Linked DNA regions of Methylobacterium mesophilicum SR1.6/6. Each later gene encodes a partner of the first gene's protein in a complex. Links are inferred from orthologs where the notes say so. Each region holds a gene or a part of one and is shown in the gene's direction. Other genes may lie near its edges. The genes, in order: MMSR116_RS26370, MMSR116_RS08865 and MMSR116_RS12480.

The links.
Region 2: the proteins of MMSR116_RS26370 (region 1) and MMSR116_RS08865 are in contact, whole or in part, in a solved structure (PDB 1A0O), measured with the Escherichia coli proteins. The link is inferred for Methylobacterium mesophilicum SR1.6/6 from one-to-one orthologs.
Region 3: the proteins of MMSR116_RS26370 (region 1) and MMSR116_RS12480 are in contact, whole or in part, in a crystal structure (PDB 1KMI), measured with the Escherichia coli proteins. The link is inferred for Methylobacterium mesophilicum SR1.6/6 from one-to-one orthologs.

What each region holds. Positions count from the first base shown.
Region 1 is NZ_CP043538.1:5,570,675-5,573,790, reverse strand. What follows is about bases 15-2,980. They hold MMSR116_RS26370 (response regulator), read left to right. Parts: upstream 15-1,288; coding sequence 1,289-1,672; downstream 1,673-2,980. Other genes in these bases: MMSR116_RS26360 (creatininase family protein), read left to right, coding at 2,413-2,980; MMSR116_RS26365 (protein phosphatase CheZ), read left to right, coding at 1,782-2,315; MMSR116_RS26375 (bifunctional riboflavin kinase/FAD synthetase), read right to left, coding at 40-1,026. In the rest of the region: more of MMSR116_RS26360, read left to right, coding at 2,981-3,116. UniProt on the Escherichia coli protein: Involved in the transmission of sensory signals from the chemoreceptors to the flagellar motors.
Region 2 is NZ_CP043538.1:1,895,359-1,898,829, forward strand. What follows is about bases 108-3,428. They hold MMSR116_RS08865 (hybrid sensor histidine kinase/response regulator), read left to right. Parts: upstream 108-495; coding sequence 496-3,228; downstream 3,229-3,428. Other genes in these bases: chpT (histidine phosphotransferase ChpT), read left to right, coding at 108-392; MMSR116_RS08870 (chemotaxis protein CheW), read left to right, coding at 3,287-3,428. In the rest of the region: more of chpT, read left to right, coding at 1-107; more of MMSR116_RS08870, read left to right, coding at 3,429-3,471. UniProt on the Escherichia coli protein: Involved in the transmission of sensory signals from the chemoreceptors to the flagellar motors. CheA is autophosphorylated; it can transfer its phosphate group to either CheB or CheY.
Region 3 is NZ_CP043538.1:2,623,286-2,626,393, forward strand. Bases 19-2,976 are described here. They hold MMSR116_RS12480 (protein phosphatase CheZ), read left to right. Parts: upstream 19-1,118; coding sequence 1,119-1,835; downstream 1,836-2,976. Other genes in these bases: MMSR116_RS12475 (L,D-transpeptidase), read right to left, coding at 36-827; uvrC (excinuclease ABC subunit UvrC), read left to right, coding at 1,916-2,976. In the rest of the region: more of uvrC, read left to right, coding at 2,977-3,108.

The sequences.
Region 1 (3,116 bases):
TTCTACACGATCCGCACCGCTCGCGGTGCCCCGCGGGGATCAGGCCAGCATCGACCGGGTCGCATCGCGCGCCAGCAGGGCCCGCGCCGCCTCCGCGTCGACGTGCATCCGCGCGACCAGCGCGTCGGCGCTGGCGAACCGCTCCTCGCCGCGGATGTGGCCGACGAACTCCACGGCGATCTCCCGACCGTACAGATCGCCCGTGAAGTCGAACAGGTAAGTCTCGAGCAGCGGCGCGCCGTCGTCGAAGGTCGGCCGGCGGCCGTAGCTCGCCACGCCGTCGCGGAACTGGCCGGGTCCGAGGCGGGCCCGCACCGCGTAGATGCCGTGCGCCAGCCCGCAATCGGGCAGCCGCATGTTGGCGGTGGGGAAGCCGAGCTGCCGCCCGCGCTTGTCGCCGTGACGGACCGGGCCCAGCACGAACCATCGGTAGCCGAGCAGGCTGTTGGCGCGGGCGACGTCGCCGGCGGCCAGTGCGGCGCGGATCGCGCTCGACGAGACCGGTTCCGCCTCGTCCCCGAGGGCGACCGGATCGACGATCCGGCAGCTCAGACCCGTTTCGCGGCAGAGTGCGGCCAGGACGGCCGGCGTGCCCTCGCGGCCACGGCCGAAATGAAAATCGTGGCCGACCACCACTCCGGACAGGCCGAGGGAGGCCTTCAGGAACTCGTGCACGAAGGCGCTGGCCCCCGTGGCGGCCAGCGCGCCGTCGAACCGGCGGACGATCAGCCCGTCGAGCCCGAGGCTGGCGAACACGATCTCCTTGGCGGCGAGGCCTGTGAGGCGGAACATGGGCGCCTCGGGCGTGAAGTAGGCGCGCGGATGCGGCTCGAAGGTCAGGATCGCCGCCGGCCGGCCGGTCTCCCGCGCCGCCGCGCGGACATTCTCCACGAGCCTCCGGTGGCCGAGATGAACGCCGTCGAAGTTGCCGATCGCCGCCACGGCCCCTGCCAGGGATTGCGGCACCGGCATGTCCGGCCCGCAGATCGTGAAGGGCCGCGCGGCCGTCTCGTCGCCTGAGACCATCGGTTGGGGGCTGGATGCTCGGAAGGGTCGGAAGGGGTCGCCTGACATGTCCGCGAGGGGCCCGACGCCACCGGACCCTGCCGAAAGCCGTCCGGAGGGTCAAGCGAGGCGGGACCGCGCGCCCGTGCCGATTAACGGCTTCGCAATGCGGGTGCCCTATTTAAAATGCCGAGCGTCGCAGCTAAAAAGCCGCGTTAGCGAAGCGTTAAACTATCCGGGAGCCGCCGCGGCTTCCCGCCGGGCAATACGGAGCACTTATTCGATGGCTCTCGACTTGAGCATGCCGATCCTCGTTGTCGACGATTACCAGACGATGGTCCGCATTATCCGCAATCTACTGAAGCAGCTTGGATTCGAAGAGGTCGATGACGCGTCCGACGGCACCGCGGCACTGGCGCGCCTCAAGGACCGCAAGTACGGGCTCGTGATCTCCGACTGGAACATGGAGCCGATGACCGGGTACGAGCTGCTGCGCCACGTGCGCGCCGACGAAAATCTTCGGACCACGCCGTTCATCATGGTCACGGCCGAATCGAAGACCGAGAACGTCATCGCCGCCAAGAAGGCCGGCGTGAACAACTACATCGTCAAGCCGTTCAACGCGGCCACGCTGAAGTCGAAGATCGAGGCGGTCTGCGGGAGCTGACCGGCCGCATGCACCGCCCCCGCGCCGTCCAGCCGGTCCGCCGAAGCGCCTGATGGCCCGCAGACGCGGCCCGGCCGGGGCGGGCGTCCATCGATCCGAGGAGGAAAGCATGTCGTCAGCCTTCGCGCGGCAGGCCGAAAGGCGGCTCCGTGAACCGCAGGCCGTGATCTCGGAGCTGATCGAGATCGCGGATTACATCGCGCATCTCCGCGAGGAGATCGGCGCGCTGCGGGCGAACGAGATGAGCCAAGACCGGATTCCGATGGCGCACGAGGAACTCGGCAGCGTCGTTGCGGCCACCGCGGGCGCCACCAACACGATCATGGAGGCCGCGGAGGCGATGCTCGGCCTGCCCGACGGGCCGGGCTACCGGGATGCCGTCGAGGAACGGATCAACACGATCTTCGAGGCCTGCGCGTTCCAGGACATCACCGGCCAGCGGATCGCCAAGGTGGTGGAATCGCTGCGCCTGTTCGAGCAGCGCCTCGCCCGGTTCGTCGGCGCCGTGAAGGCCCGCGACACCGCCTCGCTGGACCCCGCCGAGCGCGCCCGCCGGGCCCGGGCCGAGGACCTGATGCTCAACGGCCCCCAGGCCGCGGACACCATGCCGTCCCAGGACGACATCGACGCGCTGTTCGCCTGAGGCCGTCCCGTCCCGGCCCGTCGACTCCGCCCGGGCAGGCCGGTTAGATCGTCCTCCGAGAGCCGCGACCCGGCGGCGGAGGGAGGCCAGGGCGGATATGGCGGTGCGGCTCTGGTCCGATCTCACGACGGGCGACTTCTCCGGCCGCGACATGCGGCGGGTGATCGCGGTGCTGCCGGTGGCCGCCGTCGAGCAGCACGGCCCGCACCTGCCGCTCTCCACAGACTGCGACATCGCCGAGGGTTACCTCGCCCGGGTGCGCGCGCTCGCGCCGTCCGAAGGCCCCCCGGATCCCGACGTGCTGCTGCTGCCTGTTCAGGCCGTGGGCAAGTCCGACGAGCACGACGCCTTCCCCGGCACCCTGTCGCTGGACACCGGAACGGCGCTCGCCGCCTGGACGGGGATCGGCGCGGCGGTCCACCGCGCCGGATGCCGCAAGCTGGTGATCGTCTCGAGCCACGGTGGCAACAGCGCGCTCATCGACCTCGTGGCGGCGGAGCTGCGCGCCCGCTTCGGGATGGTGGCGGTGACGACGGCCTGGGCGCGGTTCGGCTACCCGGACGGCCTGTTCCCGGACGCCGAGATCGCGCACGGGATCCACGCCGGCGGGATCGAGACCGCGCTGATGCTGGCGCTGCGGCCGGACCTCGTGCGGACCGACCGGATCGCCGATTTCCCGCCGCGGACCCTGGCGATGGCCCGGACCTTGACGCACCTGCGCGCCGGCCGCCCCGCCGCCTTCGCCTGGAAGGCCGGCGACCTGCATCCCTCCGGCGCCATGGGGGACGCGCGCCTCGGCAC
Region 2 (3,471 bases), 3.7 Mb from region 1 along the record:
CCTGGAGCGCGCCGCAGGCCCTGTTTCCCAAGAACAAGGTCAAGCTGCTCCTGAACCTCGTGATGATCGCGACCTCGGCGATCCCGCGCGGCGGGGTGATCGACGTCGTGGTGTCGGGCGACGGCGAGGCGCCCAGCCTCGTACTCAAGGCGAAGGGCTCGCATGCCCGCATCCCCCCGCACGTGGAGGAGCTGATGGCCGGCAGGCCCGAGAGCGGCACCGTCGACGCCCACGGCATCCTGCCGTTCTACGCCGGCCTCGTGGCCCGGGCCGCTGCCATGGATGTTCGTTTCGCCATCCAGGATGATGAAGTGACGATCAGCGCGACGCCCACAGTGATCGCGACACTTGATGCGGGTGATGGAGAAGCTTCGGACACGGCGCTCGCGTAAGATTCTTCAAAACAGCGGCGCGGGGTCGGAACGGAAACGCTTCCCTAACCCCGCGCGAGTAAGTAGGTTGCGCGAGACCTTCTCCGCGTAACGAGTAGCGCTTATGGACGACCTGCTTCGCGAGTTTCTGACCGAGAGCGGGGAGCATCTCGATACGGTCGACGCAGAACTAGTTCGGTTCGAGCAGGATCCGAATAACGAGACAATTCTTCGGAACATCTTTCGTCTCGTCCACACGATCAAAGGAACCTGCGGATTTCTCGGCCTTCCGCGCCTCGAGGCCTTGGCGCACGCCGCCGAGACCTTGATGGGCCGGTTCCGTGACGGTCTGCCCGCCACGTCGGCTTCGGTCACGCTGATTCTCCTGACGCTGGACCGGCTCAAGGCCATCCTGGCCGACCTGGAAGCCACCGGCACGGAGCCAGCCGGGTCGGACGACGACCTGATCTCGGCCCTGGAGCGCATGGCCGCGGGCACCGGCGAGCCCGAGCAGGCCGCCCCGCCACCGCCGCCGGAGCCGGTTCTGCCCGAGCCCGTGGCCCGCGAGCTGAAGCCCGGCGAGGTGTCCCTAGAGGACTTGGAGGCCGCATTCCTGGCGGCTCCGGGACCGGACGAATCGGATTTCGCCGCGCCGCCGCCCGCGCCGCCGCCCGTGCCCGCTTCGGTCGCCGCGGCCGCTTCCCCGGCCGTCAGCGCGGCCCCGGCAGCTGTGCCGGCACGGGCCGAGCCGGCCGAGGCCGAGCGGACCGAGCCGGCCCGGGCCGAGGCCGCCGAGGGCGAGACGACCGCTGCCGCCAAGAACCAGACGATCCGGGTGAATGTCGACACGCTCGAGCACCTGATGACCATGGTCTCGGAGCTAGTGCTGACCCGCAACCAGCTCCTGGAGATCGCCCGGCGGCACGAGGATTCGAGCTACAAGGTCCCGCTGCAGCGCCTGTCGCACGTGACGGCCGAGCTGCAGGAAGGCGTGATGAAGACGCGCATGCAGCCGATCGGCAACGCGTGGCAGAAGCTGCCGCGGGTGGTGCGCGACCTCTCTGCCGAACTCGGCAAGCAGATCGACCTCGTGATGGTCGGCGCCGAGACCGAACTCGACCGTCAGGTCCTCGAGGTCATCAAGGACCCGCTAACCCACATGGTCCGCAACTCGGCGGATCACGGCCTCGAATCGACTGCGGAGCGCGTTGCAGCGGGCAAGCCCGCCCGCGGCACGATCCGGCTCGCCGCCTACCACGAGGGCGGCACGATCACGATCGAGATCGCCGACGACGGCAAGGGCCTGAACCTCGCGGCGATCCGCAAGAAGGCGGTGGAGCGCGGGCTCGCCGCCCAGGCCGACATCGACCGGATGACCGACGCCCAGGTCGCCAAGTTCATCTTCCACGCCGGGTTCTCGACGGCGGCGGCGGTGACCTCGGTCTCGGGCCGCGGCGTCGGCATGGACGTGGTCAAGACCAACATCGAGACCATCGGCGGCCTGATCGACATCGCCACCACGGCGGGCCGCGGCACCACTTTCACCATCAAGATCCCCCTGACGCTGGCCATCGTGGCCGCCCTGATCGTGCGGGCCGGCGAGCACCGTTTCGCCCTGCCGCAGGTGGCGGTGCTGGAACTGGTGCGGGTCGATGCCGGGGCGCAGAGAGTCGAGCGCATCAACGGCGCGCCGGTGCTGCGGCTGCGCGAGCGGCTGCTGCCGATCGTCTCGCTGACCGGCCTGCTCGGACAGGCCGCGGCCGGCGCCGAGACGGAGCAGGCTGGGTTCGTGGTGGTGGCGCAGGTCGGGCGCGAGCGCTTCGGGATCCTCGTCGACGAGGTCTTCCACACGGAGGAGATCGTCGTGAAGCCGATGTCGGTGAAGCTGCGGCACATCCCGATGTTTGCCGGCAACACGATTCTGGGCGACGGCGCCGTGGTGCTGATCGTCGATCCGAACGGCGTGGCCCGCCAGGTGGCGCAGGGCGTCCAGGGCAGCAACAGCCACGGGGATGCCGACGCCGAGGCAGCCCTGGAGGTCGCCGACACCAAGACCACGCTGCTCGTGTTCAAGGGCGGTCAGGGCAGTTTCAAGGCGGTGCCGCTGTCGCTGGTGACCCGCCTCGAGGAGATCGAGTGCGCCAAGGTCGAGTGGCTCGGCGGCCGCGCGCTGATCCAGTATCGCGGGCGCCTGATGCCCCTGGTCCCGGCGGATGCCGCGATCACCATCAAGTCGGAAGGGACCCAGGCCCTCGTGGTGTTCTCGGACGGCGAGCGGGCCATGGGCCTCGTGGTGGACGAGATCGTCGACATCGTGGAGGAGCGGCTCGACATCGAGATCGCGGCCGACCGTTCGGACCTGATCGGCTCGGCGGTGCTGCGGGGCCGGGCGACCGACATCATCAACATCGCCCACTTCCTGCCGCTGGCCTACGACGACTGGGCGCGCGGCCTGAAGCGGCCCGAGCAGGTCTCCACGATCCTGCTGGTCGACGACTCGGCCTTCTTCCGCGACATGCTGAGCCCGGTGCTGAAGGCGGCGGGCTACCAAGTGGTCACGGCGGCGAGCGCGGACGCGGCGCTGGCGACCCTCCAGGCCGATCCCAAGATCGAGGCGGTGGTCACCGACCTGGAGATGCCGGGCCGCAGCGGCTTCGACCTCGTTGCCGCCATGCGCCGGGCCGAGCCGCGGCTCGCGGGACTTCCGGTGGTCGGCCTCACCGGGGCGATCGGCGCCGACGCGGTGGAGCGCGCCCGGGCGCTCGCGATCACCGACCTCGTGGCGAAGTTCGACCGGGCGGGCCTGATCGCGGCGCTCGCCGAGATCGGCGCCGCGGCGGTGTCGGAAGCCGCCTGATCGCCGCGCCGCACGCACCAAGTCGGTCGAGACCGACGATCGAATCCGGAGAGTTCCGATGCAGGCTGCCAACGCCAACGCCACCGCCGCCGAGACGGGCGCCACCGACGACTTCGTGACGGTCTATGTCGGCGAGACCCTGTTCGGGCTGGCGATCGAGCGGGTCCACGACGTGTTCGTCCCCTCGGGCGTGACGCCGGTCCCGCTGGCGCCGTCCGAGATCGTCGGCCTCCTGAACCTGCG
Region 3 (3,108 bases), 2.9 Mb from region 1 along the record:
GGGCCTTCCTCGTATCTGGGGGAAGCGTGAGGCGTTCAGAGAACCTCGACCCGCGTTCCCACGGGCACGCGCTCGTAGAGATCGATGACGTCGTCGTTCATCATCCGGATGCACCCCGACGAGACCGATTGCCCGATCGTATTGGGCTCGTTCGTCCCGTGGATCCGGTAGAGTGACGAGCCGAGATAGAGGGCCCGTGCGCCCAGCGGGTTCTCCGGGCCGCCGGCCATGTGGCGCGGCAGGTCGGGGCGGCGGGCGAGCATCTCGGCCGGCGGCGTCCAGTCCGGCCATTCCGCCTTGCGGCTGACGGTCTTGAGCCCGCTCCAGGCGAAGCCGGGCCGGCCGACACCGATGCCGTAGCGGAGAGCCCGCTGGCCGGCCTGCACGAGGTAGAGGTGCTTGCCCGCAGTGTCGATCACGATTGTTCCGGGCCTCTGCGAGCCGGGGAACGCGACCTCCTGGCGCTGATATTCGGGTGCGACCGCGCGGGCGATGCGGCTCGGATCGGCCTGAGGCGCGCCGTAGCCGCCGGTCGGCGGCACCCCATAGGGTTGTGGCTGTGCGTAGACCTGGGCTGGCCCGGGCTCGGCGGGCAGAAGCTCGCCCGAATAGGCCGCGACCCGCATAGGCGCCTCGCCCCGCTGCGGCTGCGCGTAACGCTGCGGCCAGGTCTGCCGCCCGGCCCCGGCCCCACCTGTGACGAGATACTCGATCAGGCCGCCCCCGTAACCACCCTCGGCGTAGCGCGCCTGTTGCGCCTGCGCGGGCACGCAGGCGGCAGCCGCGGCCAAGGCCGCCCACAGACCCACACGGACCGATCCCCGCATCGCAACCTCCCGCACCGGGGCACACGCCCGCTGCGGCGGGAGGATCCCGCCGGATCTTGGCGAATCAGGTGAACGAACGTGGTGAATCCGGCTGAACCGCGTTGCCCTCCCCGCCCGGACGGCCTCAGCGTGAATCAAACGTCAATGCCGGTGCTTCGCCGGGGGCACCGAATTCTTGGCCGCTTCTTCGTCGCAGTGCCACGCATGCGTTGGCAAGCTTGGCAGTCACAGTCCGCTAACTGATGTGTTAGAGAGTTGGGCCGACGGAACCCGAACGCCTACGCCCGGATGATGACCCAGAAGCGCTACCGCATTGAAGACGTTCTCGGGCTTCCCGGAGCCCCGCCACCGCCGGCGGGCGTTCCCGCCTCGGGCGAGCGCCTCGACGAGATCTACAACGCCATCCAGGACCTGCGCCGCATCACGCAGATGAGCGCCAGCGAGACGGTCGAATCGTGCCGGCGCGAGTTGCACGAGGCCCTGGCCATGCGGACCGAGCTGGACGTGATGAAGGAGGCGATCACCCGCACGAAGGCGGAGCTGGCGACCCTCCACCGGACCGAATACACCGGCAAGGGCATGCGCCGGGCCGCGGACGAACTCGACGCCGTCGTGGACTCGACGGAGCGCGCGACGACGCAGCTCCTCGGCGCGATCGAGGAGATCGAGAGCCATGCCGGCATGCTCAACGCCACGACGCTGCCGCCCGGCATGAAGCCGCACGTCGACGTCATCCTGGAGCGGGTGATCACGGCCTACGAGGCCTGCAACTTCCAGGACCTGACGGGCCAGCGGATCAGCAAGATCGTCGGTGTGATGAAGTTCATCGAGGAACATCTTGACCGGCTGATCGCCACGTGGTCGGAGCTGGACAGCTTCAAGGAACTCATCGCCGTCATGCCGGTCTCCACCGCCCTGGACGACGAGAGCAGCTTGCTCAACGGGCCGAAGCTCGACCACGATATCGGCCACGTGGACCAGAGCGACATCGACTCGCTGTTCGATTGATCGCTTCGATCGGCCGCCGACGCGCATTTTTTGTCGGCGGCCCCGTCCCCCTCGGCGGCCGGAACGCTTAGATCTGCGGTATGAGCCGCAGAGCCCTCTCAGACCTGCCCCCCGATACCTTCGACGACGGCCGCGATGCCGAGCGGGACGAGGGCGCAGACGAGCCCGAGGCCGGTCTTCCCACCGACGAGTCGCCGGAGATCGATTTCGATTTTGAGCCCGGCGCCGTGCAGGCCGGCACGGAGGTGATCCGCCGCTTCTGGTCGACGCTGCCGTCCTCGCCGGGCGTCTACCGGATGTTCGATCACCGGGGCGACGTCCTCTACGTCGGCAAGGCGAAGAACCTGAAGAACCGGGTCGGCTCCTATGCCCGGGGTCAGGCGCACTCGAATCGCATCGCCCGGATGATCTCGCAGACGGCGGCGATGGAATTCGTCACCACCGCCACAGAGACCGAGGCGCTGCTCCTGGAAGCCAACCTGATCAAGCAGTTGAAGCCCCGCTTCAACGTGCTGATGCGGGACGACAAGTCGTTCCCCTACATCCTGGTCACGGATGACGGCCCCGCACCGCAGATCGTCAAGCATCGCGGCGCAAGGCGGCGGAAGGGCAGCTATTACGGTCCCTTCGCGAGCGTCTGGGCGGTGAATCGGACAGTGAACGCCCTGCAGCGCGCCTTCCTGCTGCGCACCTGCACGGACAGCTACTACGAGAACCGGACCCGGCCCTGCCTGCTCTACCAGATCAAGCGCTGCTCCGGCCCCTGCACGGGCGAGATTGCCCAGGAAGACTACGCCACCATGGCGGACTCGGCCCGCGCCTTCCTGGCGGGCAAGTCGAACGCCGTGAAGGATCGGATGCGCGCCGAGATGCAGGAGGCCTCCGAGGCCATGGAGTTCGAGCGTGCGGCCCGCTTCCGGGACAGGATCGCCGCGCTCTCGGCCATCCAGGGCGTCCAGGGAGTCAACACCCAGGGCGTCGAGGAAGCGGACGTGTTCGCCCTGGACGAGCAGGCCGGCCAGTTCTGCATCGAGGTGTTCTTCTTCCGGAACTTCCAGAACTGGGGCAACCGCGCCTATTTCCCGAAGGCCGACCGGACCATGACGCCCGACGAGGTGCTGGGCTCGTTCATCGGCCAGTTCTACGACGACAAGCCGGCGCCCCGGACGATCCTGACCAGCCACCAGATCGAGGATGCGGAACTGGTGGCCGCCGCCCTGTCGAGCCGCGTCGATCACCGCGTCGAGATCCATCGGCCGAGCCGCGGCGAGCG